DNA from 3 places in the Streptomyces pimonensis genome. Region 1 is predicted to be linked to each of the others. Evidence: riboswitches for the same ligand, from Rfam matches in the RefSeq annotation. Region 1 holds a riboswitch; each other region holds the start of a gene.
What was found. A riboswitch is a leader RNA that binds a small molecule or an ion and turns the genes downstream of it on or off. The one in region 1 is predicted to bind cobalamin.
Positions count from the first base shown of each region.

Region 2: it holds a riboswitch for cobalamin, as region 1 does, so the genes downstream of both, KYY02_RS03260 (ribonucleoside-diphosphate reductase subunit alpha) here and KYY02_RS22070 (energy-coupling factor ABC transporter permease) in region 1, are expected to answer to the same signal.
Region 3: it holds a riboswitch for cobalamin, as region 1 does, so the genes downstream of both, KYY02_RS30530 (ABC transporter substrate-binding protein) here and KYY02_RS22070 (energy-coupling factor ABC transporter permease) in region 1, are expected to answer to the same signal.

Region 1 is NZ_JAHWZY010000023.1:5,646-15,906, reverse strand. It holds gene KYY02_RS22085 (ABC transporter permease) at 1-720, opposite strand, end outside; gene KYY02_RS22080 (ABC transporter permease) at 726-1,694, opposite strand; gene KYY02_RS22075 (ABC transporter substrate-binding protein) at 1,715-3,304, opposite strand; cobalamin riboswitch at 3,505-3,687, shown strand; gene KYY02_RS22070 (energy-coupling factor ABC transporter permease) at 3,718-4,443, shown strand; gene KYY02_RS22065 (energy-coupling factor ABC transporter substrate-binding protein) at 4,440-4,949, shown strand; gene cbiQ (cobalt ECF transporter T component CbiQ) at 4,956-5,705, shown strand; gene KYY02_RS22055 (energy-coupling factor ABC transporter ATP-binding protein) at 5,702-6,535, shown strand; gene KYY02_RS22050 (DNA repair ATPase) at 6,555-10,261, opposite strand, start outside.
Region 2 is NZ_JAHWZY010000002.1:155,229-165,489, forward strand. It holds gene KYY02_RS03250 (bifunctional albaflavenone monooxygenase/terpene synthase) at 1-740, shown strand, start outside; gene KYY02_RS03255 (ribonucleotide-diphosphate reductase subunit beta) at 813-1,826, opposite strand; gene KYY02_RS03260 (ribonucleoside-diphosphate reductase subunit alpha) at 1,826-4,186, opposite strand; cobalamin riboswitch at 4,312-4,485, opposite strand; gene KYY02_RS03265 (GNAT family N-acetyltransferase) at 4,501-5,004, opposite strand; gene mctP (monocarboxylate uptake permease MctP) at 5,082-6,710, opposite strand; gene KYY02_RS03275 (DUF3311 domain-containing protein) at 6,707-6,973, opposite strand; gene KYY02_RS03280 (GntR family transcriptional regulator) at 7,192-7,956, opposite strand; gene nagB (glucosamine-6-phosphate deaminase) at 8,116-8,901, opposite strand; gene KYY02_RS03290 (sensor histidine kinase) at 9,407-10,261, shown strand, end outside.
Region 3 is NZ_JAHWZY010000049.1:30,344-40,604, reverse strand. It holds gene KYY02_RS30535 (FecCD family ABC transporter permease) at 1-638, opposite strand, end outside; gene KYY02_RS30530 (ABC transporter substrate-binding protein) at 635-1,675, opposite strand; cobalamin riboswitch at 1,739-1,869, opposite strand; gene KYY02_RS30525 (beta-xylosidase family glycoside hydrolase) at 2,202-2,474, opposite strand; gene KYY02_RS30520 (hypothetical protein) at 2,734-3,156, shown strand; gene KYY02_RS30515 (hypothetical protein) at 3,146-3,820, shown strand; gene KYY02_RS30510 (putative T7SS-secreted protein) at 3,823-8,592, shown strand; gene KYY02_RS30505 (hypothetical protein) at 8,600-9,361, shown strand; gene KYY02_RS30500 (hypothetical protein) at 9,561-9,761, opposite strand; gene KYY02_RS30495 (hypothetical protein) at 9,874-10,261, opposite strand, start outside.

The DNA.
Region 1 (10,261 bases):
GCCGAGGCCGAGGAAGGACAGGGCCGACTCGTGCCACATGGCGTGCGGCACCATCAGGACGGCGGCGAGGCCGGCCTGGGGCAGCACTCCGGGCAGCAGGTGCCGTACGACGACCCGCCACCGGGAGGCACCGCCGGAGACGGCCGCGTCGATGTACGGGCGGGAGCGCATCGAGAGGACCTCGGCGCGCACGATGCGGGCGGTGGACAGCCAGTGGGTGAGGCCGACGGAGATCACCACCGGCCAGACGCCCGGCCGGAACATGGCGACGATGAAGACGCCGAGCAGCAGGTGCGGTACGGAGGAGAAGGTGTCGACCAGGCGCATGACCACGCGGTCGACCCGGCCGCCGAGCGCGCCGGCGGTGGCGCCGACGGCGGTGCCGATCACGGTGGCGGCGAGCGCGGCCACCACGCCCACCAACAACGACACCCTGAGCCCGTAGACGCAGCGCAGCAGCAGGTCGCGACCCACGTCGTCGGTGCCGAAGGGATGGGCCCAGGACGGCGGCAGGAGTTTGGCGGCGAGGTCGACGGCCTGCTGGTCGAGCCGGACCAGCGGCGGTACGAGGAGCACCGCGAGGACCGTCACGGCGACCAGGGTCGCGGAGACCCGCAGGCGGAGGGTGTGGGTGGAGCGGCGGGCGGCGCCGTGCGCGCGCCACGCCGTCCCCGTCCCCGTCCCCGTCCTCGTCCTCGTCACGGCGGTGGTGTCAGCCATGGTGGTCACATCTCATTCAGCTTCACCCTCGGGTCGATCAGTCCGTAGAGCAGGTCGGCGAGGAGGTTTCCGGCGAGGACGGCGGCGGTGGCGAGGGTGGTCAGCGCGGCCAGCAGCGGGAAGTCGACGGAGGTGGCCGCCTCCACGGTGGCCGCGGCGATGCCCGGCCAGCTGAACACGGTCTCCACCAACAGGGCGCCGGTGATGAGTTCGGGGACGCGGGAGCCGATCAGGGTGAGCACGGGCAGCAGTCCGGAGCGCAGGGCGTGGCCGAGCAGGACGGTGCGTTCGCTCAGGCCGCGGGCCCTGGCGCCGCGTACGGGGTCCTCCGCGAGGGCGTCGCCGACGCCCTGACGGACGTAGAGCGTGAACCAGGGCAGCTGGGAGACGGCGAGGACGCCGGCGGGCAGGACCAGGTGGCCGGCGACCTGGCCGAAGGTGACCCGGTCGCTGCCCGTGTCGGTGAGACCGCCGGCCGGCAGGACGCCCAGCTCGAGGGCGAACAGCCAGACGGCGAGCAGGGCGGTCCAGAAGACCGGGGCGGCCTCCAGGGCGTACGCGAGGGAGGTGACCGTACGGTCGAGGAGCGAGCCGGGGCGGCGGGCGGCGAGGACGCCGAGCACGGTGCCGAGCAGGACGGCGAGGGCGAACGCGACGGCGCACAGCAGGGCCGACCAGACCATGCGTTCGCCGATCACCTCGGCCACGGGCTGGCGCATGACGCTGGACTGCCCGAGGTCACCGCCGAGCGCGGAGGTCAGCCAGTCCCACCAGCGGACGGTGAAGGGCCGGTCCACGCCGAGGTTCTCCCGCAGCCGGTCCAAAGTCTCCTGGTCGGCGCCGAGCGCGGCGGTGCCGGCGTACGCCTTGACGGGGTCGAAGGGGGAGGCGGCGGCGACGGCGAACACGCCGAAGGTGACGACGAGCAGCACGGGCACGGCGGACAGGGCCCGCCGTGCCGTGAGCCGGGTCATCTCTCCCCAGGGGAGGGTCGTCATGCCTTGGGCTGCCAGTCCTCGACGTTCCACCAGGGGCCGCTGGCGAAGCCGTGCTCGTGCGGTTCGACCTGGGTGGTCAGGTCCTTCCAGCGGTCGGCGAGGACGTACATGTGGTCGATGTGGGTGAGGAAGGTGTAGCCGGGGTCCTTCACCAGTTCGCGCTGGAGGGTGTCGTAGGCGTCCTTGCGGTCCTCGGGGTCCTGGCCGCGGCGGCCGGTGTCGAGGGCCTCGTCGACGGCCGGGTTGTCGTAGAGGGCCATGTTGTTGAAGCCGTCGCCGGCGAGCGAGGAGTGCAGGAGCGTGTAGAGGCCGAAGTCGGGATCGCCGGTGCTGCCGAAGCCGGCGAGGACGGCGTCGTGCTTCATCCGGGGTTCGATGACCTCCCAGGTGGCGCTCTCCACCTGGACGTCGATGCCGGCCTTCTTGGCGTCGGAGGCGTAGGCGAGGGCGTGGTCCTGGCGGACCTTGTCGCCGGAGGGGTAGTAGAGGGTGAAGCGGGCGGGGCGGCCGTCCTTGGCGCGGATGCCGTCCTCACCGGTCCTCCAGCCGGCCTCGTCGAGGATGCTCCCGGCCTCGTCGAGGTCCTGGGGGCGGTCGATGCCCTTGGCGTACCAGGGGTCGTCGACGGGCAGCGGGCCGTAGGCGGGGCGGCCGGCGCCGTCGAGGATCTTGTCGACCATGGCCTCGCGGTCCACGGCGAGGTCCAGGGCGCGGCGGATCGCGGTGTCGCCGGCGACCGGGTTGCCGGTGGGGAGGGTGACGGCGCGGAAGTCGTACGACGTCGCCCGGTACGTCTTCTTGCCGTCGTCGCTCTTGAAGGTGGCGGCGAGGTTGGGCGGGAGGGTCGCGCCGTCGAGGTCGCCCGAGCGCAGCCGGGTGGCGCGGACGTCGTCGTCGGCGATGATCGCCATGGTGAGCTTCTCCACCTCCGGGGCGCCGCCCCAGTAGTGCGGATTGGCCTTGAAGGTGAGCTTCTCGCCCTTGCTCCAGTCGGTGAGGACGTACGGTCCGGTGCCGACCGGCTTCGTGTTGAAGGAGCCGGTGTTGGGGTCCTGCCCGCCCGCGACGTGCTCGGGGACGACGGGCAGCACCGTGCGGGCGGCGAAGGCCGCGTAGGGGTAGTCGAGGGTGAAGACGACCTTGTCGTCGCCGTCCGCCTCGACCTCTTTGATCGCGTCCAGTTCGCTCCTGGCGGTGTTGTTGGTCCTGTCGTCCAGCACGGTCTCGTACGTGAAGACCACGTCGTCGGCGGTCAGCGGCTCGCCGTCGCTGAACTTCACGCCGTCGCGCAGGGTGTACGTATAGGTACGGCCGCCGTCGGTGACCTCGGGGAGGGCCTTCGCCAGCGCGGGCTTCAGCTCCATGTCCGCGCCGCGGGCGAGGAGCCCGTCGAAGATCTTGGAGTTGCCGTCCTTGCCGTAGCCGAGCAGGGGGCTGAGGGTGTCCGGTTCGGACGGGACCCCGATCACGACGGAGTCGGCGGACGCCCCGCCGCCCGCGCCGCCGTCGCCCGGCGCCGAGCAGGCGGCGACCGCACCGGCCATCGCGACCGCGGCGGCGGCCCCCCGTATTCGTCGGGTCGTCATCGAACCTCACTCCATGTTGCCCGGAAACCGTTGTTGCATATTAATTGCAGCAAGGTGCTGCCCAGAACGGCGGCCCCTCACTCCCCGCCTTTGCGGGAAGCTCCGCTCCTGTCGGGCACGCAGGTGTGCGCCCGGTCGCGAGCCGCCGGGCGCCGTCCGCGCGCCCCCGACGGCCGCTTGTCACCGGACCGGAACGGGCACTACTGTCACCACGCCTTGGTGACGGGAAATCGGTGCGATACCGGTGCGGCCCTCGCCACTGTGATCGGGAAGTCCGGCTCCAGTCCTCACGGACGGCCACTGGGTCCCTCGGGGCCCGGGAAGGCGGGGCACGGACGGTGGTACCCGTCAGCCAGGAGACCGGCCAAGGCGCGTCAACCATCCACGAGGTGCTGGAGAGGGTCTGCTGAGCCATGCACATCGCCGAGGGTTTCCTGCCTCCGGCGCACGCGGCCGCCTGGGGCGTCGCGTCGGCGCCGTTCCTCGTCCACGGAGCCCGGTCGCTCGTCCGTGACGTCAGGGAACATCCCGAGAGCACACTGCTGCTGGGCGCGTCGGGAGCGTTCACGTTCGTGCTGTCCGCGCTGAAACTGCCGTCGGTCACCGGGAGTTGCTCCCACCCCACCGGCACGGGTCTGGGCGCAATCCTGTTCCGGCCGCCGGTGATGGCGGTGCTGGGCACCATCACCCTGCTGTTCCAGGCGCTGCTGCTCGCCCACGGCGGGCTGACCACCCTGGGCGCCAACGTCTTCTCGATGGCGGTCGTCGGCCCCTGGGCCGGGTACGGGGTCTACCGGCTGCTGCGCCGCTGCGACGTGCCGCTGATGGTGGCGGTGTTCTTCGGCGCGTTCGTCGCCGACCTGTCGACGTACTGCGTGACGAGCGTGCAGCTGGCGCTCGCCTTCCCCGACCCCGGCAGCGGGTTCCTGGGAGCGCTGGGCAAGTTCGGCTCCGTCTTCGCCGTGACGCAGATCCCGCTCGCGGTGAGCGAGGGGCTGCTGACCGTGCTGGTGATGCGCATGCTGGTGCAGTCGGGCAAGGCGGAGCTGACGCGGCTCGGGGTGCTGGTCGCCTCGGTGGCCGGACGGGGGACCGCGAACCCGGCGGAGGCGGCGGACTCGGCGGAGGCGGCCCGATGAGCCGCAACGCCAGGATCAACACGCTGCTGCTGGTGCTCGTGGCCGCGCTCGCCGTGATCCCGCTGGTGTTCGGGCTCGGCGACCACAAGGAGGAGCCGTTCGCGGGCGCGGACGCCGAGGCGGAGACCGCGATCACCGAGATCGACCCGGACTACGAGCCCTGGTTCTCGCCGCTGTACGAACCGCCGTCCGGCGAGATCGAGTCGGCACTGTTCGCCCTCCAGGCCGCGCTCGGCGCGGGCGTCCTCGGGTACTGCTTCGGGGTGCGGCGCGGGCGGCGGCAGGGGGAGGCGCGGGCGCTCGCCGCGGCGGAGACCGGCCCGGGACCGGGTGCCGGTGCGGACGCCGCCACTGCCGACAGCCGGCCGGGCGGCGCGACGGGACGGGACGCCGTCGGCGGACCGGCCACCGCACAGGACGGCGACGGCCCCGCGGCCGGTGACGGATTCCGGACCGGGGCCGGCCCCGGTCCGGGCGGCGGGGCCGCGCCCCGGCGGCGGGACTGACACCACGTGCTGCCGATCGACGCGGCGGCGCACAGCAGCCGCTGGCGCCGCCGTCATCCCGTGGACAAGGCGGTGCTGGGACTGGGCCTCACCGTGCTGGCGATCTCGCTGCCGCCGTGGCCGGGCGCCGCCCTGGTACTGGTGACGGCGCTCGCGGTGCTGCTCGGCCCGGCCGGGGTGCCGGGCCGGCGGCTGTGGCGGGCGTACCGGGTGCCGCTGGGTTTCTGCGTCACCGGAGCGCTGACGCTGCTGGTGCGGGTGGGCGGGCCGGGCGGGTTCGTGTCCTGGGCCGAGGACGGGCCGCCACGCGCCGGGGAGGTGCTGCTGCGCACGTCGGCGGCCTCGCTGGGCGTCCTGCTGTTCGCCTTCACCACACCGATGTCCGACCTGCTGCCGCGCCTGGTGCGGGCCGGGGTACCGGCCCCGCTCGTGGACGTGGCGCTGGTGACGTACCGGATGAGCTTCCTGCTGCTGGACTCGGTGCGCCGCGTCCGGGAGGCGCAGGCGGCCCGGCTCGGGCACACCACCCGGGCGGCGGCGTGGCGTTCGCTGGGCGGGCTCGGCGCGACCGCGTTCGTCCGGTCCTTCGACCGGGCGGCGCGGCTGCAGGCCGGGCTCGCCGGGCGCGGCTACGACGGCACCCTGCGCGTGCTGGTGCCCGAAGTCCGCGTCTCCGTCCGGTTCACGGCGCTGAGCGTGGCGCTGCTGGCGGCGCTGGCCGCCCTCGCCCTCCTACTGGAAAGGCCGTTGTCGTGAGCGGGACCGTCCTGGTGGCCCTGCGGGGCGCGTCGTTCGCGTACGAGGACGGCCCGCCCGTGCTCAGCGGCCTGGACTTCGAGGTGCGCGAGGGGCGCGCGCTGGCGCTGCTGGGACGCAACGGCAGCGGCAAGACGACGCTGATGCGGCTGCTGAGCGGGGGACTGCGTCCGGACGGAGGCGAGTTGACCGTCGAGGGGCGACCGGTCCGCTACCACCGCAAGGGCCTGACGGCGCTGCGCACCACCGTGCAGCTGGTGGTGCAGGACCCCGACGACCAGTTGTTCGCCGCGTCCGTCGGACAGGACGTGTCCTTCGGCCCGCTGAACCTCGGCCTGCCCGACGCGGAGGTGCGCGCCCGGGTGGCGGAGGCGCTGGCCGCGCTGGACATCGCCGCCCTCGCCGACCGTCCCACACACCTGCTGTCCTACGGGCAGCGCAAGCGGACGGCGATCGCGGGCGCGGTCGCGATGCGGCCCCGTGTCCTGGTCCTCGACGAACCGACGGCGGGCCTGGACCCCGACGGCCAGGAACGCCTTCTGGCGACCCTCGACGGCCTGCGCGAGAACGGTACGACGGTCGTCATGGCCACCCACGACGTGGACCTGGCCCTGCGCTGGGCCGATGACGCGGCCCTGCTCACCCCGTCCGGCGCGCACACCGGACCCGCGGCCGACATGCTGGCCCGCACGGACCTCCTCACGACGGCGGGGCTGCGGCTGCCGTGGGGAGTGGCGGTCGGGAGGCTGCTGCGGGCCCGGGGGCTGCTGGCGGGCGGCGCCGCCAATCCGCGTACGCCGGAGGAGCTGGCGGCGCTGCAGGTGCTGTGAGGGGCCGACCGCGGCGGCCTCAGGCCCTGTCCCCCGGGTCGGCCGTGAGCTGTCGTAGGTCGGTGGCCCGGGTGATGGCCGACTCGACGGCGGCGATGCGGTCGCCGAGGAGGGAAAGGGCGGCGACCGCGCGGGCCAGGGCGTCCTCGTCGGGGCCGCCCAGGGCCACGGTGCGGACGTGGGCCGCCTTCAGCCCGGTCCAGCGGACCGCCTGGTCGGGGGTGAGGGTGCCGCGCAGTTCGGCGAGTTTGAGCAGGCTCGCCTCGGCTCCGGTGGTGAGGGTCTGGGCCTCGGCCGTGTAGTGGTCGTCGATGACGGCGGACAGCTCGGCGGCGTTCATGACGGGCTGGATCCGCTGGGCGATCTTGTTCATGTTGCGGTAGGAGCCCTGGAGCCGGAACGGCGGCTCGGTGCGGGCCTCGTCGGACTGGGCGGCGGAGGCGATGTAGGCGGCGTTGACGGCGAGGACCGTGCGGCGGGCGGTGAGCAGGTGGCGCAGCACCGCAAGGACGCGGTCCAGTTCGGTGGGGGCGTAGGGGTGGACGAGGCGGTCGGCGCGGGCGGTGGGGTCGTTCTCGGCGAGGCGGATCAGCAGGTCCAGGTCGGCGCGGTCGCGGCCGGCGAGCGGGGCGAGCACCGGGTTGGCGGTGAGGGCGTTCTCCACGAAGCTGAGCGCGAAGACGTCCTCCTTGCCGGTGAGGACGTCGCCGAGGTTCCACACGTCGGCGCGGTTGGCCAGCATGTCGGGGACCCGGAAGGTCTCGCCGGACTCGGTGTAGGGGTTGCCGGCCATGCAGACGGCGAACCGTTTCCCGCGCAGGTCGTAGGTGCGCGGCTCGCCCTCCCACACGCCCTCCATCCGGCGCGTGGCGTCGCACAGCGGGATGAACTTCTGCAGCAGTCCGGGCGAGGTGTGCTGGATGTCGTCGAGGTAAAGGAGGGTGTTGTTGCCGGCGGCCAGCGCGAAGTTGATCTTCTCGATCTCCTGGCGGGCGGTGGCGTTCGGCGCCTCGGCCGGGTCGAGCGAGGTGACCGCGTGGCCGAGCGCGGGGCCGCTGACCTTCACCAGGACCAGGCCCAGGCGGTCGGCGACGTACTCCATGAGGGTCGTCTTGCCGTAGCCGGGCGGGGAGACCAGCAGCAGCAGGCCGCCGGCGCCGGTGCGGCCCGACTCCCCCGTGGTGCCGAGCTGCTTGGCGAGGCTGTCGCCGACCAGCGGGAGGTAGACCTCGTCGACCAGACGGTTGCGGACGAACGACGACATCACGCGCGGCCGGTGGTCGTCCAGGCGCAGCCGGGTGCGCTCGGCGGTCACCAGGGCGGTGCGGCGGCGCTGGAAGGCGCGGAAGGCCGGTACGTGGCGCTCCCTGAACTCCTCGGTGCGGGCGAGGAATTCGTCCAGGCGGAGGGGGAGGCGGCGGTCGGTGATCCGGGGGTGGGTGCCGAGCAGGCCCTCCACCGTGACGGTCAGGGGTGCGTCGCACGTGTGGCGGGGGACGTCGGGGCAGAGTTCGGCTGCCACCGCCTCCGCGAGGTCGCCGGCGGTCAGCCGTTCCCCGGTGGACGCGGCGTACGCGGTCAGCCAGGCCTCGACCAGCTGGCGGCGGGCGGGGAGGTCGGTGAGGGCGGGGAGGTCGTCGTCGTAGGCCTCGGTGGTGACCTCGCGGCGGAAGGTGTCCAGGAGCGTGCGGATGCGGGCGCCGATGACGAATCCGTCGGGGCCGCTGGTCAGTTCGTCGAAGAGGTACGCGGCGCAGGCCTCCGGGCGGACGGGGGCGGCGGCGTCCCAGTCGCGTACGGCCCCGGCGAGCTCCGTTTGCAGCGCGCCGAGGGCGGGCGGGGGCCCGAAGGCGTCCCGGACGCGGGCCAGGGAGCGGGCGCGGCGGGTGAGGTCGGCGCGTTCCCCGTCCGTGGTGCCGTGCGCCCAGTACAGCAGGGCGTGGGCGCGGGCGGCGGGTTCGTGGCGCAGCAGGCCCGCGCCGTCGTACAGGGGCAGGACGGCGGTGAGGATCGCGGTGGCGTCGTGGTCGTGGACGCCCCGTTCGTACCCCTCGTCGTACGCCTCCTCTGCGGCCCGGCGGACCAGGGCGGCGAGGTCGTCGGCGCCGGTCAGGGCGGCGGAGCCGTTCTCGTGCAGCAGACGGGCGGCGAGGTGTTCGGCGCGGTAGACCTCGGGCGACTCGGACGGCAGGTGCCGGTTCCAGAGCGGGCGGTCGGCGAGAAGCGCGGGGTCGGTGACGGGGGCGCGGTAGTCGGTGCCGGTGAGGGCGAGCGCGAGACCGTCGCCGTGCGGGACGACGGTGAGGTCGAGCGGCTGGGTGGAGACGGCGAACCGGTGGCCGCCCAGGCGGATGGCGCGTCCGCCGTCCGCGTAGAGGTCGGTGCGGTCGCGCAGGGCACGGGCGGCCTCCTGCCGGGCGGAGCGCAGCCGGCCCTCGAGCTCCTCCGCCCGGACCCGGTCGCCGAGTCCGCGCAGTTCGCCGGCGGTGCGGCGGACCTTGGCGACGAGCGGGTCGGAGGCGAAGTAGGTGCTGACCGCGTCCGCGTCGGGGAGCGCGGCACAGCGCCGGGCGACCGTCTCCAGGACGCGGTCGGCGGCGGAGGCGAGCTGTTCGGCGCGGCGGGCGCGGGCGTCGGAGAGGCTCTGTTTGCGGGCGGAGAACGCCTCGTGGATCTCGGTGCGCCGGTCGGCGAGCTCACCGAGGACGTCGTCGAACTCGGCGAACCGGGATTCCAGGGACTCCAGTTGCGCCAGCACCCGGGTCAGCTGCTCGTCGCAGGCCTCCGGGGTGTGCGCCGCCGCGAGGGCGCCGGTGACCGTCTGGCCGAGCAGGGCGAGTTCGGCGGTGAAACCGGCGCGCGTCTCCCGGTCGAGGAGGGACCGGCGGCGGGCCTCGAGGGTGGCGCGGGCGCGGTTGACCCCGCCCGTCGCCTCGGCGATCCGCTCCAGGACGGCCGTGCGGACGGTGGCGTCGGCGATGTCGAGCCCGGTGACCACCTCGGTCACCGTGCCCAGTCCGTCGGCGAGTTCGTCCAGGCGGGCGGCGACCGGGGCGGCCTCGGCGGTGGTGGTGACCGCTTCCGCGTCGGCGACCAGCCGTTCGACGTCCGCGTGGTGGGCGGCGAAGGCGTCCTCGCGGGCCAGGAAGGCGATCGCGCGCTGCCCGAAGGAGGCGAGGTCGGCCTCGGCCCCCTCGGCGAGCGCGTCGATGCGGGCCCGGTCCGCGTACCGCATCTCCTTCAGGGTCAGCAGACGGCCCTGGGCGTGGCGGAGTTCGGTCAGTCCGGTGACCCAGGCGGCGGCCTCGCGGGGCTGCTCGCCGCGCAGCCGGCGCACCACCGAGGCGATCCGGTCCGCCGCCTCGTCGAGCGCGTCGGCGGCCCGCCCGGTGAGGTCGCGTACGGTCTCGAACTCGGCCAGCACCTGGTCGGAGGTGGCCCGCATCTGCTCCAACGGCGTGCGCAGGTCGCCCAGTCCGGTGTCACCCAGCCAGTGGTGGGTGTCCAGGGCGCGCACACAGGCGGCCACCAGGGCCGTGTACACCTCGGTGGTGGGGGTGGTCTCGGCGACGGAGCGGGCCAGGGACAGGCAGTCGGATACGCCGCGCACCAGGTCGGCGTTGCCGACGCGGGCCAGCGGGCCCTCGCCGACGGGCTGTGCGGCGGCGTGGGTGTCGGAGACGTAGGGCGAGTGCCACAGCTGCACGGGGTGGACGCGGGCGGGAT
Region 2 (10,261 bases), on a different contig from region 1:
TCAACCGCGCGCTGGCCGATCTGCATGTCCTGGTCGACGAGATCGTCGCCGACCGGCGGGCGAGCGGTCGAAAGCCGAACGATTTGCTGACGGCTTTGCTGGAGGCGCGGGACGAGAACGGCGAGCCCATAGGGGAACAGGAGATCCACGACCAGGTCGTCGCCATCCTCACCCCCGGCAGTGAAACCGTCGGAGCCACGATCATGTCGCTCCTCCTGGTTCTCACCGAGCACCTGGAAGTCGGTGACAGGATCCGCGAAGAGGTGAGAACCGTCGTGGGCGACCGACCGGTCGCATTCGAGGACGTCCGGAAGCTGGAGTACACCGCGAATGTCGTCGTCGAGACCCTGCGGCTGTATCCGGCCGTGTGGATATTGACCCGCCGCGCGGTGACCGACACGGAACTCGGCGGATACCGCATTCCCGAGGGAGCGGACCTCATCTACAGCCCGTACGCGGTCCAGCGCGACCGGCGCTCGTACGAGCGGCACGAGGAGTTCGACCCCGACCGCTGGCTCCCCGAGCGGGCGGGGAACGTGCCCAGGTACGCGATGAGCCCGTTCGGCGTGGGCAACCGCAAGTGCCCCAGCGACCACTTCTCGATGGCCGAACTCACGCTCGTCACCGCGGTGGTCGCCTCCGCCTACCGCTTCGCCCACGTGCCCGGCTCCGACCTCCGGCCCCGGATCGGCATCACGCTGCGGCCGCGCGGCCTGCTGCTGCGGGCGGTGCCCCGCTGACCGGCCGCCCGGCGCGCGGCGCCGCACCGCACCGCAGGGGCGGCGTGGGGCGGCACCGGGGCGCACGGCGTCCTAGAAGTCCTCGTCCAGGTCGACCGTGCCCTCCACGGCGACCTGGTACGCGGACGGACGCCGCTCGAAGAAGTTCGTCAGCTCCTGGACGCCCTGGAGCTCCATGAAGGAGAACGGGTTCTCCGAGCCGTACACCGGCGCGAAGCCCAGCCGCACCAGCCGCTGGTCCGCGACGCACTCCAGGTACTGGCGCATCGACTCGGTGTTCATGCCCGGCAGCCCGTCCCCGCACAGGTCACGCGCGAACTGCAGCTCCGCCTCGACCGCCTCGCGCAGCATGTCGGTGACCTGCTGCCCGAGCTGCTCGTCGAACAGCTCCGGCTCCTCCTTGCGCACGGTGTCGACCACGTCGAAGGCGAAGGACATGTGCATCGTCTCGTCGCGGAACACCCAGTTGGTGCCGGTCGCCAGACCGTGCAGCAGGCCCCGGCCGCGGAACCAGTAGACGTAGGCGAACGCCCCGTAGAAGAAGAGGCCCTCGATGCACGCGGCGAAGCAGATCAGGTTCAGCAGGAAGCGCCGGCGGTCCGACCGGGTCTCCAGCCGGTCGATCTCCTCCACCGAGTCCATCCACCGGAAGCAGAACTCGGCCTTCTCCCGGATGGACGGGATGTTCTCCACGGCCGCGAAGGCCGCCGCCCGGTCGTCCGGGTCGGGCAGGTACGTGTCCAGCAGGGTCAGGTAGAACTGGACGTGCACCGCCTCCTCGAACAACTGCCGCGACAGGTACAGCCGCGCCTCCGGGGAGTTGATGTGCTTGTACAGGGTCAGCACCAGGTTGTTCGCCACGATCGAGTCGCCGGTCGCGAAGAACGCGACCAGCCGGCCGATCAGGTGCTGCTCCTCGGGGCTGAGCCTCGCCAGGTCGGCCACGTCCGAGTGGAGGTCCACCTCCTCGACGTGCCAGGTGTTCTTGATGGCGTCCCGGTAGCGCTCGTAGAAGTCGGGGTAGCGCATGGGGCGCAGAGTCAGCTCGAAGCCCGGGTCGAGCAGGTTCTTGGTTCCGCTGGTCATCACTGGCAGGCCTCACAGGACTCGGGGTTTTCCAGGGAGCAGGCGACGGCCTCGGGGTCGGCCGCCTGCTGGACGGGGACGGTGGTCCGGGCCGCCGCGCGGGCGATCCGGGTCGCCGGGCGGGAGCGCAGGTAGTACGTGGTCTTCAGGCCCTGCTTCCAGGCGTACGCGTACATCGAGGAGAGCTTGCCGATGGTCGGCGTCTCCAGGAACAGGTTCAGCGACTGGGCCTGGTCGAGGTACGGGGTGCGGGCGACGGCCGTGTCGATCAGAGCGCGCTGCGGGATCTCCCAGGCGGTGCGGTACAGCCGCCGCACGTCCTCGGGGATCCAGGCGAAGCCCTGCACCGAGCCGCCCGCCTCGCGCAGCGCCTCACGGGTGCGCGCGTCCCACACGCCGAGCCGCTTCAGGTCGTCCACCAGGTACGAGTTGACCTGGAGGAACTCACCGGACAGCGTCTCGCGCTTGAACAGGTTGGACACCTGCGGCTCGATGCACTCGTACACGCCCGCGATCGACGCGATGGTGGCGGTGGGCGCGATCGCGAGGAGCAGCGAGTTGCGCATCCCGACGGAGGTGATCCGCGTCCGCAGCGCCGCCCAGCGCTCCGGCCAGGTGGGCTCGACGCCGTAGTGGTCGGGGTGCAGCACGCCCCGGGCGGCACGGGTCTTCTCCCAGGCCGGGAAGGGGCCGCAGCGCTCGGCGAGGTCGGCGGAGGTCTCGTACGCGGCGAGCATGATCCGCTCGGCGATCCTCGTGGACAGGGCCTTCGCCTCCGGGGAGTCGAAGGGCAGCCGCAGCTTGAAGAGGACGTCCTGCAGGCCCATGGCGCCGAGACCGACGGGGCGCCACTGGGCGTTGGAGCGGCCCGCCTGCTCGGTCGGGTAGAAGTTGATGTCGACGACCCGGTCGAGGAACGTCACGGCCGTGCGCACGGTCGCGTCCAGGCGCTCCCAGTCGATGTCCCCGTCCGCCACGAAGGCGCCGAGGTTGACCGACCCCAGGTTGCAGACCGCGGTCTCCCCGTCGTCGGTGACCTCCAGGATCTCCGTGCACAGGTTCGAGGAGTGGATGACGTGGCCCGGCTCGGCGGTCTGGTTCGCCGTGCGGTTGGCGGTGTCCTTGAAGGTCATCCAGCCGTTGCCGGTCTGTGCGAGGGTGCGCATCATGCGGCCGTACAGCTCGCGGGCCGGGAGGGTCTTCCGCGCCAGGCCCTCCGCCTCGGCGGCCCGGTACGCCGCGTCGAACTCCTCGCCCCACAGGTCGACCAGTCCGGGCACGTCCGCCGGGGAGAACAGCGACCACTGCCCGTCGGTGTCCACCCGGCGCATGAACTCGTCCGGCACCCAGTGCGCGAGGTTCAGGTTGTGCGTGCGGCGGGCGTCCTCACCGGTGTTGTCGCGCAGCTCCAGGAACTCCTCGATGTCGGAGTGCCAGGTCTCCAGGTAGACCGCCGCCGCTCCCTTGCGCCGCCCGCCCTGGTTCACGGCGGCGACCGAGGCGTCGAGCGTCTTCAGGAACGGGACGATGCCGTTGGAGTGCCCGTTGGTGCCGCGGATCAGCGAACCCCGGGCGCGGATGCGGGAGTAGGACAGGCCGATGCCGCCGGCGTGCTTGGAGAGGCGGGCGACCTGGTGGTAGCGGTCGTAGATCGAGTCCAGCTCGTCCCTGGGGGAGTCGAGGAGGTAGCAGGACGACATCTGCGGGTGGCGCGTGCCGGAGTTGAACAGCGTGGGGGAGGAGGGCAGGTAGTCCAGGCGGCTCATCAGCCCGTACAGCGCGGCGACCTCGTCCACGGAGCGCGCGCTGTCGTCCTCGGCGAGTCCGGCGGCGACCCGCAGCAGGAAGTGCTGGGGCGTCTCGACAACCTTGCGGGTGACCGGGTGCCGCAGCAGGTAGCGGCTGTACAGGGTGCGCAGGCCGAAGTAGCCGAAGCGGTCGTCGGCCCGGGGGGCGATCAGCGCGTCCAGGCGGGCGGCGTGCGACCGGACGAACCCGGCGGTCCGGTCGGCGATCAGGCCCTCGCGGTGCCCGGTCGCGACGGACCCGGTGAACGAGGTGACGCCCTGCGAGGCGGCCTCGGCGCGGATGCCGATGGTCAGCAGCCGGGCGGCGAGCCGGGAGTAGGCCGGGTCCTCGGAGATGAGCCCGGCCGCCGCCTCGGTGGCCAGCTCCCGCAGCTCCGCCGCGTCGGCGGAAGCGGACCGGCCGCGCAGCGCGGCGGCGGCGACCCGGCCGGGGTCGGCGTCCGGCAGGTCGGCGGTCAGCTCGGTCAGGGTCCGCAGCAGCGCGGCACCGGGACCGCCGCTCTCCTCGGTCACGTCGATCGCTGAGGCCGGATCGGCTGGCGCGATGGTCACGTGGGGGCTCTCCCTCGCTCGGCACGGGGCCTCGAAGAGGGCAGGAGGGCAGCACACGAGCGCACGCGGCGCCGCGTCCACCGGCCCATTCCACGAGGCCCGGACGTCCAGGCACCCGGACCGGACGGCCGGGCGCACTGTCGGCAGGTCCTCGGACTGACGCCCGTGCGCGCGCCTCGGGGAGGGCAGGCATGGGTACACCGTTGCGGGACAGTTCCGGACTCACACCGGATTCCCCTGCGACGACAGCGAGCATGAGCATACATCTTGTGCCGACTGCCGCCAGCAACCCCATATCTTGTGTCGTGCTGGTCTCAGAGCGTCAACTCATAGGTGAGGAGCACGATGTCGTCCAGCTCCGGCAGCGGGTACCAGTCGCGTTCCGGTGTGCGGGTGAAACCGCCCCGCTCGTGGACGCGGTGGGCGGCACGCATGGTGCGCTGGGCCGACAGCACGACCCGTCCGCATCCCTCGACGGCCCGCGCCCGGTCCACGCAGGCACGCACCAGAGCCTCCCCGGCGCCCCGTCCCCGGCACGCGCGGGCGACCGCCAGCATCCGGATCTCCGCTTCGCCCGGCCCCGCTGTGTCGGCCATCGGGCCGGGACCCGGCACGAAGGTCACCCCGCCCAGCACCGCCCCGTTCTCCACGGCGACCAGCACCTCGGCGGCGGCCCGCTTCGCCACGTCCCTGAGCTCACCGAGGTACCCGTCGCTCTCCCCGAAGTCCAGCAGCCCGTCGAGCAGGTAGGCCTGCGCGGTGATCTCACCGAGTTCCTCGTACTCGCCGGGTTCCACCGGCCGGATGACGAGGTCCATGAGCGGAGTGTGCCGGACGGGTGCGACGACGGGCCACCGGTTCTCCCCGACGGCCCGTCACCTCCGTACCCGCCGCCTCAGTGGGCGCTGTCCGCCGTGGCCGGCGGGAGCTCGACCCGGACACCGGGGTCGCCCACGTCCGCCGTGTAGTCCTCCGGCTTGGTCCGGTCGACGCCCTCGGGCGCCTTGACGGCCCTCATGACGAAGGTCAGCACGACCGTGACCAGGACGTTGAGCACGAACGCGGTGAGGCCGATGTAGCCGATCTCGCCGATGCCGGGGATCTCCTTCGACGACCCGCCGAAGTGCTTCTGCGTCGGCGAGGCCACCCCGTACGCGGCGACCGTGCCGTAGGCCATGCCGACCGCCCAGCCGCCGATCAGCGCCCAGCGGTGGAACCAGCGGGTGAACAGACCGCCCACCAGCGCCGGGAAGGTCTGCAGGATCCAGATGCCTCCCAGCAGCTGGAAGTTGATGGCGACCGTCTTGTCCATGGTCAGGACGAAGACCAGCGCGCCCACCTTCACCAGCAGGGACACGGCCTTGGAGACCTGGGTCTCCTGCTTCGGCGTCGCGTCCGGCTTGATGAAGTCCTTGTAGATGTTGCGGGTGAACAGGTTCGCCGCCGCGATCGACATGATCGCCGCCGGCACCAGCGCGCCGATGCCGATCGCCGCGAAGGCCACGCCCGCGAACCAGTCCGGGAACATGTTCTCGAACAGCTGCGGGATCGCCAGCTGACCGTTGTCGACCTCGACCCCGGCCGCGATCGCCATGAAGCCGAGCAGCGCCAGCAGGCCCAGCATCAGGGAGTACAGCGGCAGGATCGTGGTGTTGCGGCGGATCACCTCACGGCTGCGCGAGGACAGCGTCGCGGTGATCGAGTGCGGGTACATGAACAGCGCGAGCGCCGAGCCGAGCGCCAGCGTGGCGTACGTCCACTGGCCCGCCTCGTCCGGTACCAGCGCACCGCGCGGCGCGCCCGTGGCCGGGTCGGTCCGGCCGAACGCCTCGCTCGCGGAGGCGAAGACCTCGTCGAAGCCGCCCAGCTTGATCGGGATGTAGACGATCGCCACCGCGATCACGAGGTAGATCAGCGTGTCCTTGACGAACGCGATCAGCGCGGGGGCCCGCAGACCCGAGGAGTACGTGTACGCCGCCAGCACGCCGAAGGCGATCAGCAGCGGCAGGTCCCTGACGAACCAGTGGGTGTCCTCGCCGCCGCCGACGCCCATCACGTCCAGCACGGCCTGGATGCCGACCAGCTGGAGCGCGATGTACGGCATCGTGGCCAGGATGCCGGTGAGCGCGACCGCCAGCGACAGGCCCTTCGAGCCGAACCGGCCGCGCACGAAGTCGGACGTCGTGACGTAGCCGTGCTTGTGCGACACCGACCACAGCCGGGGCAGGAAGGTGAAGATCAGCGGGTACACCAGGATCGTGTACGGCACCGCGAAGAAGCCGGCCGCGCCCGCCGCGTAGATCGCCGCCGGTACGGCCACGAAGGTGTACGCGGTGTACAGGTCGCCGCCGAGCAGGAACCAGGTGACCCAGGTCCCGAAGGACCGCCCGCCCAGTCCCCACTCGTCGAGGCTGTGCTCGTTCTCGGCCTTGCGCCAGCGTGCGGCCAGGAATCCCATGGCCGTGACCAGCACGAAGAAGAAGACGAAGACGGCGAGTGCCACGCCGTTCACGCCGTCGTTCACTTCGACGCACCGCCCTTCGAGGCCGAGCGGGCGCGCTGGTCACGCTGCCAGAGCCTGTACGCGACCATCGTCAGCACGGTGGAGACGAGCACCCACAGCATCTGGTACCAGTAGAAGAACGGGATGCCGATGACGACGGGTTCGGTCCTGGCGTACGAACCGACCCACAGCAGGGCCACGAACGGCGCGACGAGACAGAGGGCGATGACGACCCGCATGGGCGTCACCACCGGCCCTCCTCTGGTTTCTGGGGCTTGCGACATCAGACGGCTCCCGTCCCCTCACTGATCACCGGCGGTCGTGCGCAGGGAAATCTAGGTCAGGGTGCGGTGCGGCCGTAACCCCCTCGTCGGCGGAGCGGCGCCCGGGAAGCGGCTCGACCGGGAGCCGGCAGCGACGAGAACCTTGTCGACCACCCGTTCCACCGGGAGTCCGCGGGGCGTTCCGGAGACGGCTCGGGCCCGGCTCGGGCCCGCCGGCGTCACTCCTGCGGGCGCTTCAGACGGGCGACGAACTTGTACCGGTCACCCCGGTACACCGACCGCACCCACTCCACCGGCTGTCCGCCGCGGTCCCGCGAGTGCCGGGACAGCATCAGCATCGGCAGGCCGACGTCGGTGCCGAGCAGACCGGCCTCGCGCGGGGTGGCCAGGGACGTCTCGATGGTCTCCTCGGCCTCCGCGAGACGGACGTCGTAGACCTCGGCGAGGGCGGTGTAGAGAGAGGTGTACTTCGCCAGGCTGCGGCGCAGCGCGGGGAAGCGCTTGGCGCTCAGATGGGTGGTCTCGATGGCCATCGGCTCGCCGTTGGCCATGCGCAGCCGCTCGATGCGCAGCACCCGCCCGCCGGCCGTGATGTCGAGCAGCCCGGCGAGCCGGTCGTCGGCGGTGATGTAGCCGAGGTCCAGCAGCTGCGAGGTGGGCTCCAGGCCCTGGGCGCGCATGTCCTCGGTGTACGAGGTGAGCTGGAGCGCCTGGGAGACCTTGGGCTTCGCGACGAAGGTGCCCTTGCCCTGGATGCGCTCGAGGCGCCCCTCGACCACCAGCTCCTGGAGCGCCTGGCGCACGGTGGTGCGCGAGGTGTCGAACTCCGCCGCCAGGGTGCGCTCGGGCGGGACCGGCGTGCCGGGCGGCGCCGTCTCCGTCATGTCGAGCAGGTGCTTCTTCAGCCGGTAGTACTTGGGCACACGCGCCGTACGGACCGTGGTCCCACCCTCGTTCTCCGCACTGCTGACGTCGGTGCTCATGCTCTGCCTTCCCGGCTTCGAGTGCCGAAACGACCGACATCCCCGTCGGCCACGGCTGACATCGTGGCACGGCTCGGGGCGGGGGTCTGCCCCCGCACGCTCCGTGATCTCCTCTGTATACCCCTGGGGCGAGGGATGGTCCAGACCACGGGCGGCCGCTCAGATGCCCTGCCAGTCCGGCTTGTTCGCGTAGGTGTGGCGGAAGTAGTCGGCGAGCTTCAGCTTGGCGGCGGCGGCCTCGTCGACGACCACCGTGGCGTGCGGGTGCAACTGCAGCGCGGACGCCGGGCACACCGCCGCCACCGGCCCCTCGACGGTCGCGGCGACCGCGTCCGCCTTGCCCTCGCCGGTGGCCAGCAGGACCAGGTGCCGGGCCTCCAGGATGGTGCCGATGCCCTGGGTGATGACGTGGTGCGGGACCTGGTCGATGTCGCCGTCGAAGAAGCGGGCGTTGTCCACCCGGGTCTGCTCGGTCAGTGTCTTGATCCGGGTGCGGGAGGCGAGCGAGGAGCACGGCTCGTTGAACCCGATGTGCCCGTCCGTGCCGATCCCGAGCAGCTGGAGGTCCACGCCGCCGGCCCCGGCCAGCTCCCTGTCGTACGCCTCGCACGCGCCCTGCACGTCCTCGGCGGTGCCGTCGGGGCCCATGAAGGAGTCCATCCCGATGCCGAGCGGCTCCAGCACCTCGCGCCGCAGCACCGAGCGGTAGGACTCGGGGTGGTCGGCGGGCAGTCCCACGTACTCGTCGAGCTGGGCGATCCGAGCCCGGGAGGCGTCCACGCCACCGGAGCGCACCTTGGCCGCCAGCGCCTCGTAGACGGGCAGCGGTGTCGAGCCGGTGGCCACGCCGAGCAGGGCGTCGGGCTTGCGCCGCAGGAGCTGCGCCATGGCCTCGGCGACGAGCTCGCCGCCCGTCCTGGCGTCCGCAACGATGACAACTTCCACGGTGGGCCTGCCGATCTCGAGAGGGACTCGACTGGGACCGGACCCGTCGGCACGGGTCCGTCCGGTGGTGCAATGTGGTTTAGACCAATCTAAATCTAACAGAGCGGGTGCGGGGGGCGCGCAGAAATCGACCCGGCCGACCGGCCCCGCGCGGGAACCCCACGGGTTAGGCTGCATGACGGACGCCCGCGGGAGCGGGCCGACGGCAACACGCCGCGAAGAACCGAAGAGCGACGTCCGACGCATTTACAGGGACAGTGGTCTAGTCCACAATGCGTAGCAGGACACGACAAGCCTGTCTTCCCCGCACGGGAAGGCGGAACCGAGGAACCGGAGCTCTCTGCCCTGACTGCCCCGGCTCCTCGTCCCTCGGCCGACCGGGACCGCACACCCCACGGCCGATGTTGCTCCGGGCTGCGGTGCCGGGAGGGTTGAGGGTCCCTCCCAGGCGCCGCGGCCCGCGGGTGTCCCGGGCCCTCGCAGACCGCCGGGTACGCTCGCTGGCGTGCCCTCCATGAACGAACTCGTACGCCAGCACACCGCCCTCGACGACACCGATCTCGAGTGGCTCCATCTGCTGGTCTCGGAGTGGCAGCTGCTCTCCGACCTCTCCTTCGCCGACCTGGTCCTGTGGGTCCCCACCCGCGACGGCACCCGCTACGTCTCCGTCGCCCAGATGCGGCCCAACACAGGCCCGACCTCGTACCAGGACGACATGGTCGGCCATCTCGTCCCGCGCGGACGCCGCCCCATGCTGGACGCGGCCCTGGACGAGGGCCGGATCGTGCGCGAGGGGGACCCGGAGTGGCGCGAGGAGGTTCCCGTACGGGTCGAGTCCATCCCCGTACGGCGTGAGGGGCGCGTCCTCGGGGTCATCGCGCGCAACACCAACCTGCTCACCGTGCGCACCCCGAGCCGGCTGGAGCTCACCTATCTCCAGAGCGCCTCGGACCTCGCGCAGATGATCGCGGCCGGCTCCTTCCCGTTCGCGAACCAGCAGCTCGAGATGGACGCCTCGCCCCGCGTCGGCGACGGGCTGATCCGGCTCGACGCCGACGGCATCGTCCAGTACGCCTCCCCGAACGCCCTGTCCGCGTACCACCGCATGGGTCTCGCCGCCGACCTGGTGGGGCATCACCTCGGGCAGACCACCGCCGAACTGGCCCCCTCCCGCGGGCCGGTGGACGAGGCGCTGGCCAAGGTCGCCAGTGGCTGGGCCCCGCGCGAGTTCGAGATCGAGGCGCACGACGGCGTGATCCAGTTCCGGGCGATCCCGCTCAAGCCGAAGGGGACGCGCATCGGTTCGCTGGTGCTGCTCCGTGATGTCACGGAACTTCGCCGTCGCGAACGCGAGTTGATC
Region 3 (10,261 bases), on a different contig from region 1:
CAGCCGGCCCCGCCGAGCGACCCGAGCAGCCAGAACAGCACGCCCCGGGTGGTCTCCGCGTCGGCCGTCGTCGTCACCACGAACGAGGTCAGGGCGGAGAACAGCTGCATCGCGGCCACTCCGGACAGCACCACGCGGTCCGTCGTCCCGCCGAGCGTGTGGCTGAGCAGCAGCACCAGCGCGAACGAGCCCACCGCGCCCACGAACGCGCCGCCGGAGACGGACAGGACACCGCCGCCGGCGCCGAGGACGATCACGACGACGGCGCCGGTCGACGCCCCGGAGGAGACGCCCAGGACGAAGGGGTCGGCGAGCGGGTTGCGCAGCAACGACTGCATCACCGCGCCGCACACGGCGAGCCCGGCACCGCACACCGCCGCGAGCAGGGTGCGCGGCAGCCGCAGGTTCCAGACGATGCCCTCCCGGATCGGGGTCAGCTCCGTCGTGCCCCACCCCAGACGGGAGGCGACCACCGACCAGGCGTCGCCGACACCGATGTCCGCCGGGCCGATGGTGATGGCCACGGCGACGGACGCGGCGAGCACCGCCAGCCCGGCGCCCAGGCCGGCCACGCCGCGCAGCGCACCCGCGGCGCCCCGCGGCGGGCGGGCCGGGGAGGACCGCGGCGTGGTGGTCATCCGGCGAGCCCGTACTCGCGCAGCGCGGCGGCCACCTTCTCCACGCCCTCGACGGTGCGGATCGTCGGGTTCATGGCCTGCCCGCTGAGCAGCACGTACCGCTTCTCCCTCACCGCCTCCATGTTCCTCGTCGCCGGGTTCGACTCCAGGAACGCGATCTTCTTCTCGGCCGACTCGGCGGTCTGCGACCTGCGGGTGAGGTCGCCGATGACGAGCACGTCGGGGTCGCGGTCGGCGACGGTCTCCCAGTTGATCTGGGGCCATTCCTGCGTGGTGTCGTCGAAGACGTTCTTCGCGCCGAGCGCGTTCGTGATGACGCCGGGCGCACCGCAGCAGCCCGCCATGTAGGGGGACTCCTGGTTCGCGAACCAGTACAGCACGGTGGTGTCCCCCGCGCGGATCCCGGACGCGGCCTCCGCCACCCGGCTCCCCAGCCGGGCGACCAGCCTCTCGCCCCGTTCCTCCACCCCGAAGACCCGCGCCAGTTCCCGCACCTCGCGGTGGACGGTGTCCATGGTCAGGGGCTTCGTCCGCGAGCCGTCGCCGTCGCCGCTGTTGTCCTTGCCCTCGCAGTCGGCGGGCGAGAGGTACGTGGGCACGCCGAGCTCCTCGAACCTGTCGCGGGGGGCCACCCCGCCCTTGCCCAGGGTGGAGGCGAAGGAGGAGGCCACGAAGTCCGGTTCGACGTCCAGGACCCGCTCGAACGACGGCTGGTCGTCGGCCAGCCGGGGCACCTTCGCGGCGGCCCGCTCCAGTCCCTTCATGACCGGGTCGGTCCAGGTGGCCGTCCCCACCATGCGGTCGGCCAGGCCGAGGGAGAGCAGGATCTCGGTGGTGCCCTGGTTCAGGGACACGGCCCGCTTCGGCGGGGCCCCGACCGTCACCTCCTGCCCGCAGTTGTCGAGCGTGACGGCCCGCGCTCCGGCGGGGGCGGGCTTTCCGGACGAGCCGGACCCCGCGCCGGAACCGCACGCGGTGAGCAACAGCGCCCCGGTCAGGAGCAGGACGGAACAGCGGGCGGGACGTGGCAGATGCACGGTGGCGGCTTCCTCAACGTCAGGACCCATACGCGGGGCCCGTGCGGACGATCGGTCGCCAGCAGGTCTTCGGACTCGGGATCACCCCGGCGGAACGCCTTCCCGGACCCGGTTGTGACCGTCGTCCAGTGGCTGCTGCCCCGCCCGTCACCCTCACCGCTGCGCGTCAGTTCCGGGCTCCCACCGGATTCCCTGACCCGTGCACGCGGAAGGCCGTGTGCACGGGTTCGACTGGCGTTCGGAAGCTACCACAGCCCCGCGGGTGCGGCCCGAAGCACCCGTCCCGGGCTCCGGGCGCACGCGTCCGCCGGCCTGCGGCGGGCGGCTGCCGAGGCCCCGTGCCCGGCCGGTACGGCCGCCTTCGGGCAGGGCGACGGAGCCGTCGCACCGCGCCCCGGTGACCACGGCGGGCAGTCCCTCCCCGGCCCCGGCCATCCCCTGAACCACCGGCCGCCGCAGGCCGGCACAGCCCGCTGGACCACGGCTCCGCCCTCGAAGGGTCTTCCCGGGGGCGCGTCATACGACGTCAACGGAGCGCGCGCCAGGCCGCCTCGTCGAAATCGGCGGGCAGACCGCCCCCGGTGAGGTCCCAGGCCCACAGGCCGGCGAACGCGCCGGTGAGGCCGAGGGCCCGGATCCGGCCGTCCTCGAACTCCTCGGCGTGCTCGTCGGACAGGACGGTGGCGTCGAGGGGCGGTCCGACGGGGTGCCAGTCGGCGCCCACGCGCAGCGCGGACGGATCAGGGTGCGAACCCGGCAGGACCGGATTGCGGATGATCTGGGCGGTTGACTGCCGCATGCGCCTCGTGTGCCTCTCGAACCCTGGACGACCGCACCGTGGAAGCACGGACCGTGATGTCGAACGCGCTTGCGTTCAAGTGGTGGAGGCGCCGGCGGACACCGGCCACGCCACGGTCCGCCGTGCCGGCCGACAGACCGTGGCCACAGGTCCGTCCGCGCCCGCGCCGCGTCCTCACGGGACATGAGAACCGTCACCCCGGCCCCGCGCGTCATGGCCTACGGTCTCATCAGGCATCGTCCGGAACGAGGGAGGGGTCGTGGAGCAGCCCAGGACGGCGTTGGCCGAGCGGATCGCCGAGCGGCGGGCGGGGGTCGGCGACCCCCGGGCGCTGGTCGGCGAGATGCGCAGGACGGTCCTGCTGGTCCCGTCCGTCGACGGGCGCCTGTGGAGCGCGCGTTCGGGCGGGGTGCGGTGGGTGTGCGCCTTCACGGACGAGACGGCGCTGGCCCGGTTCGCGCTTGTTCACGGGCCGGGGGAGCGGCCGGTGGAGTACGCCGCGCTGCTGGGCGCGCGCATCGTGGACGAGATCGTGCCGGGCCTGGGAGAGCCCGCCGGCCTCGCCGTGGACATCGCCACCGAGGACGGGTCGATGTTCTTCCCGCCGGTCACCGGGATCGTTCCGGACGGGGCCGCCGTCGATGCCGGGACGGCCGGGGAGGAGCGTGGTCGTGGGCGGTGACGGGCTGGACCTGAGCTTCGACGAGGCGTCGGTGGCGAAGTTCACGCAGGGTGTGGGCGCCACCATCGACGGGCTGGGCGACCTGGGCGGCGCGACCGGCTCGGTGATGGGCAAGGGCTTCTCCCAGTTGTCGATGACGGGGATGGAGGCCGGGCACCACGGGCTGTCGGTCGATTTCGAGGACTTCTGCGAGCGCTGGGAGTGGGGCGTGCGCGCCCTGGTGCACGACGCCAGCGAGCTCGCGGACCGGCTCGGTCTGGCGGCCGGCACGCAGTGGGAGCACGACCAGTACGTCGAGGGGGCGCTGAAGGTGGGGGTCAACTCCGTGGCGGGTGGCAATCCGCACGCCTCCGAGGAGGAGATCACCCGACAGGGCTGGGGCGAGGTGTTCACGCCGGACGCCCTGGACCCGGACTGGAGTGCCGGGTCGTGGGACCGGGCGGGCCAGGAGATGGAGCAGACCTGGAAGGACACCGGCCGGACGCTGCTCACGGAGGGACAGGGCGGCCGGCGGTCGGAGATGCTCAACGAGGCGCTGGGCGTCGACGAGCAGGAGTGGGACCGGGCGCTGGACGAGACGTTCGGTCCCTCGCCCGAGGAACGCGCCCGGCAGGCGCAGCAGCAGGGTGGACAGGGCGGGCCGGGCGACGGCGGGGGTGACTGAACGTGGGCATCGGCGACTTCATCAAGGACATCACGCCGGACTCGGTCGAGGACGCGGTCGAGGACGGTGTCGAGTGGGTCGGCGACCGGGTCGAGGGCGCGGGGAACTGGACCGCGGACCGGCTGGACGACGTCGGCTGGGAGTCCGGCGCGGACTGGGTGCGCGAGCAGTCGCGCTCGGTCGCGAACCGGATGGGCGCCGAGGTCGACGAGCTGGACCTCGGGCAGACCGAGGACAAGACCAAGCTCATCTACGGCAGTCCGGAGAAGATCCGCTCCACCGCCGGGAAACTCCGCGCCTTCCGGAAGGCGTTCGACGACGCCGGCGAGGGGCTGAAGGGCCTGGACTCCTCCCGGCTCGAGGGCAAGGCGGCCGAGGCGCTGCGCACGGCGGTGAGCACCCAGCCGCCCAAGTGGTTCAGGGGCGCCGACGCCTGTGAGGAGGCGGCCGCCGCGCTGGAGTCGTTCGCCTCCACCGTGACCTGGGCACAGGGGCAGGCGCAGACGGCGATCGAGAAGTGGAAGGACGGGGTCGAGGCGTCCGAGGACGCCGCCGACGCCCACCGCGAGAAGGTCGACGGCTACAACAGGGCCGTCGAGCGCTACAACGCCCAGCCCCCGGAGCAGCGCGACCCGTCCACGCTGCCGCCCCGCCCCGCCGCCACGTTCCAGGACCCGGGCAGGAAGCTGATGCAGGAGGCCCAGGAGATCCTCGCCGACGCCCGCGAGCAGCGGAACACGGCCGCGGAGACCGCCCGCAGCGCCGTCCGCGCGGCGCGGGACCTGGCCCCCGAGAAGCCGTCGTACGCGCAGCAGGCGGGTGACGGCCTGCGGGAGTGGCAGATCATGGGCGACCACGTCCGCGGCGGGATCATCAAGGGCAGCGCGGGGCTGGTGAACTTCGTGCGCGGGATCAACCCGCTGGACCCGTACAACATCACCCACCCCGCCGAGTACGCCACGAACCTCAACAACCTGGCCTCCGGCCTGGTGCTGGCCGCCAACGACCCGGTGGGCACCGGCAGGCAGATGGTCGGCGACTTCATGAAGGACCCCTACGAGGGCTTCGGCCGGCTCGTCCCCGACCTCGCGCTGACCGCGGCCACCGGCGGGGGCGGCGCCGCGGTCAAGAGCGTGCGCATCGCCGCGGACGCCGCCGACGCCGCCCGTCTCCGCAACCTGGTCGACGACGCCCCCGGCGGCACCCACGACCGCCCCGACGGCACCCGCACCACCGACGGCACCGACCCCGTCGACCTCGCCTCGGGCCGGATGTTCCTGCCCCAGACGGATGTGGAGATCCCCGGCATCCTGCCGCTGGTGTTCACCCGGCGCACCGAGTCCGGCTGCACGGCCGGCCGCTTCCTGGGGCCGTCCTGGACGTCCACCGTCGACGAGCGCCTGGAGATCGACCCGGTCGGCGTCGTCCACGCCGGCGCCGACGGCCTCCTGATCACCTATCCGCACCCGGTCCCCGGCACCCCCGCCCGCCCCGACTCCGGCACCGCCCGCACCCTGCTGGCCCGCGACGGGGACGGCGACTACACGCTCACCGACCCCGACACCGGCCTGACCCGCCACTTCACCGCCCCGCCCGGCGTCGAACCCGGCGGCGACGGAACCGCCTGGCTGACGTCCCTCACCGACCGCAACGGCCACACCGTCACCGTCGACCGCGCCGACGACGGCCTGCCGCTGGCCCTGGTCCACTCGGCCGGCCACCAGGTGAAGCTGACCTGCGCCGACGGCCGGATCACCGCCCTCTTGCTGGCCGGCGCGGGCGAGGACGGCACCGACCTGCCGCTGATGGCCTACGGCTACGAAGGCGGCGACCTCGCCACCGCCACCAAGCCCTCCGGCGCCACCACCGCCTTCGTCTACGACGACCACCGCCGCGTCACCGCCTGGATCGATTCCAACGGAAGCCGCTACGACTACGTCTACGACGACCGCGACCGCGTCGTCGCCGAGGGCGGCGAGGCCGGCCACGTCCAGATCACCCTCGCCTACACCGAACCCGACCCCGAAACCGGCCACCGCACCACCACGCTCACCACCGCCGACGGCCGCACCACCCGCCACCTCGTCGACCACCGCTGCCGGGTGATCGCCACGACCGACGCGCTCGGCCACACCACCCGGTTCACCCACGACACCCACGGCAACCTGCTCACCCGCACCGACCCGCTCGGCTGCACCACCGGCTTCACGTACGACGAGGAGGGGCGGCTGGTCTCGGCCGTCCGTCCGGACGGCTCCGGACTGCGCGTCGAGCGCGGTCCGTTCGAGCTGCCGGTGGAGGTCACGGGACCGGACGGCGCCCGCACGGCGTACACGTACGACGAACGCGGCAACCGGACCGCCGTCACTGACCCGGCCGGCCGTACCACCCGCACCTCCTACGACGGCGCCGGCCGGCTCACCTCGGTCACCGACGCCCTCGGGGGCACCACCCGGGTGGTGTGCGACGCGGCGGGGCTGGTGGTGGAGGTGACCGACCCGTCCGGGGCCACCACCCGCACCGAGCGGGACGGGCTCGGCCGCCCGGTCCGCGTCACCGGCCCGACGGGCGGGGTCACCCGACTGGAGTGGACCGCGGACGGGCAGCTCGCCCGCCGTACCGCCCCGGGCGGCGCCACCGAGTCATGGACCTATGACGGTGAGGGCAACTGCCTGACCCACACCGACGCCGCCGGCGGCGTGTCCCGCTACGAGTACACCCACTTCGACCTCCCGCTCGCCGGCACCCGGCCCGACGGCGCCCGCTACGCGTTCGAGCACGACAACGACCTGCGTCTCACCCGGGTCACCAACCCGCAGGGTCTGGCCTGGACCTACGAGTACGACGCGGTCGGCAACATCGTGTCCGAGACCGACTTCGACGGACGCACCCTGACCTACCGCACGGACGCCGCGGGCCGGCTCGCCGAGCGGACCGACGCCCTCGGCGGGACCGTCTCCTTCGAGCGCGACCGGCTCGGCCGGGTGCTCCGCAAGGTCGTCGACGGGCGGGTGACGACCTACGCCTACGACCCGGCCGGGCGCCTCCTGGAGGCGGTCGGCCCGGAGGGCGAACTGCGGTACCAGTACGACCGTCGCGGGCAGGTCAAGACGGAACTGTCGGACGGCCGCCCGCTCGTGTACTCCTACGACGACCTGGGGCGGCGTATCCGCCGGACCACGCCCACCGGCCACGTCACGTCCTACTCCTACGGATCCGGCGGGCTCCCCCTGCGGCTGACCACGGGCGGCCGGCGGATCGACTTCACCCACGACGCCGCCGGCCGCGAGCTGGCCCGCGTCTTCGCCGACGCGCTCACCACGACGTCGGCCTGGGACGAGGCCGGACGGCTCACCGCGCAGCACACCACCGCCGGAGCCCGCACCGTCACCGGCCGTGCCTACGCCTACCGCGCCGACGGCCACCTCACCTCGGTCGCGGACCGGCTGTCGGGCACCCGCACCTTCGACCTGGACCCGCTGGGCCGGGTCACCGCCGTCCGCGCGCCGGGATGGACGGAGCGGTACGCGTACGACGACGCGGGCAACCAGACCTCGGCGACCTGGCCGGACCGGCATCCGGGCGGTGAGGCGACCGGGGAGCGCGCCTACAGCGGCACCCGCATCACCCGCGCCGGCGGCGTCCGCTTCGAGCACGACGCCCTGGGCCGCGTCACCCTGCGGCAGAGGACCCGCCTGTCCCGCAAGCCCGACACCTGGCGCTACGCGTGGGACACGGAGAACCGCCTCACCTCCGTCACCACCCCCGACGGAACTCGGTGGCGCTACCGCTACGACCCGCTGGGCCGCCGCACCGCGAAGCAGCGCCTGGCGGCCGACGGCGAGAGCGTGGTCGAGGAGGTCCGCTTCACCTGGGACGGCCTCACCCTGTGCGAACAGACCAGCCACCGACCCGACGACCCGCACACGGTCGTCCTCACCTGGGACCACCGGGACGTCGTCCCCCTGACCCAGACCGAACGCATCCTCACGGCCGACAGCGGCCAGGAGGAGATCGACCGCCGGTTCTTCGCCATCGCCACCGACCTCGTCGGCACCCCCACCGAACTCATCGACGAGACCGGCGACATCGCCTGGCACACCCGGAGCACGCTCTGGGGCACCACCGCCTGGGCCCGCGACAGCAGCGCCTACACCCCGCTGCGCTTCCCCGGCCAGTACTACGACCCCGAGACCGGCCTCCACTACAACTGCCTCCGGTACTACGACCCCGAGACCGGCCGTTACACCTCCCCGGACCCCCTCGGCCTGGCCCCCGCGCCGAACCCCGTCGCGTACGTGGACAACCCGCACAGCGGGTGCGACCCGCTGGGCCTGATGCCCAAGTACACCAAGGAGGAAAGGGCCCAGAAGCGGATCAACAAGGTCGTGGACGACATCGTCGAGAGAGCACAGGACGGCGGGTTCAGGAAGCGCCACGACTACCACGGGGACACCCGGCACGCCTTCGGCGACGAACGGGTCGTCGAGATCCTCAAGAACCCGGACGCCGTGTACCACTCGACGGGCACGGCCGGGACGTTCACCTTCCGACAGGGTGACGACATCGTGGTGATCGACGGCCCCGGCACCACCCAGGGCCAGGCCATCACGGCGTACGGTCCCTCGGGCATCAAGGGCGAGTCCGGGGCCACGGCGCTCGGCGGGAAACCCACGGACCCCGGCGCCCCGGTGACGCACGAGGACATCGTGAACGGCAGAATTCCCGCCAAGGACGGCCGCTTCCAGCCTCCGGCGGTACAGATCAGATGAGGCAGTGATGACGACGAAACTGAAGTTCGACGGCGGCTGGTCCGCGACGGTGACGGACGAGCCGCTCGACCTCGTTCCCCGTCTCCTCGGTACTTCCCTGATCGTTTCCCCCTATGCGGACCGGGTGGAGCGGGAGAAGTTCCTCGCGGACACGTTCGGCAGCCAGGACCTGCTGTGGGACCTCCCCGACGTTTTCCGCTTCGCCCCGAGCGACCGACATCTGGTCGGGGCTGAATTCCGAATTCCGGAAGAGTCCGCCTCAGCCGAGGACTCGGCCCGCCTTCCCGTCCCGCCTGAAGTACGCCCGGGCGGACTCCGCGCGGACGAGGTCAGGGACTTCCGCCACGAGATGTGCACGGTGCTGTGCCGCGCTCCCGGCGATGCCGTGCTGACCTGCCTGCGCGACCTCGACGTCCTCGACGAACCGCTGGATGCCCGCATCGGCATCGCCCCCGACGTGGCGCTCCTCGTCCAGCACGGAACCGTCGCCGGCTGGAGCCTCACGGACCCCGCGCGCTACCTGACCACCGGCTTCGCCGCCCCCGACCCCGCTCCCCCCGTCCCGGCCACCCGCCGTCTGCTCACCGAATGCCTGGACCTGGTCACCACGGTGGCGGTGGTCGACGACCTGGTCGACGGTGAACCGGCCGCCCTGGCCCGCCTCCAGGCCGCCGACAAGGCCCTGCGCGAGCAACGCGAGGACCGGCACCGGGCCGACGCCCTGCTCGAGCTGATCGCCACCTACGTGGAGGACTACGGGAACTGGTGAACGAGGACGAAGACCAAGGAACGGGGGCTCGGGTGCGGCGGTCTGTGCGGATCGACGGGCGTGCGCCGACTGAGGTCCCCCCTCTGAGCCGGACAGCCTGATACTGGGACGACAGGTCCCGGAGAAAGCGGTTCCGGGTAGTGGGCAAGAAGAGCAAATGGAAGTTGAGGGTGTGCCGCACGTCGTCCAGGACACGCGGCTACCAGTTCTCCCGCTCCGCGAAAGCAGAGGGGTCGATGGTGCGCATGATGCTGGCCTCCTCCGCCTCCCGCACCGCAATGTCCGACAGGACCGACTCCGCTGCCTTCCTCGCCGTGCCGAGGAAGACCTCGGGGGCCGATTCCGTATAGCTCGGGACTTTCCCGTACAGCCGGAGCGGCTCCCCCTCATTGGCTCCCACTCCGTGTCCCACATCCTTTTCCCGGTTCGCGGCCAGCAGGCTGGCGCGTGATCAAGGGCGGGAACAGGCGGTATCCCGCCGCTGTGCTCGTCCCGGTGACGGGGGCCGGGCGTCACCGGCCGCCGTCGGGTCCCCTGCCGCGCAATGAGGACAGCACGAGGCGGCCGTAGCGCGTGGTGAGGGCCAGGGCCGTGGTGGCCAGCGCGGCGGCGAGTGCGACGAGGACGGCGACGACTCCCTTGGCACCGAGCACCTGGAGGATGCTCAGGGCTGTACCGACCGGCAGGCCCAGAACGGTCAGGACACCGAGTGCGCCCGCGATCTGCTGACTCTCCTGGGTCTGCACCAGCCTTGCGTAGTCCGCCGCTTCGGCGAGGATCTCGCCGAAGCGCTCCGCGAGGCGGTACTGGGTCTGGAAACCCAACAGCAGTTCGTTGGCCGGACCGTGGGCGGTGAGGTGCTGACGCCAGTAGGTGCTGCGGAACGTGGCGATGTGCCGT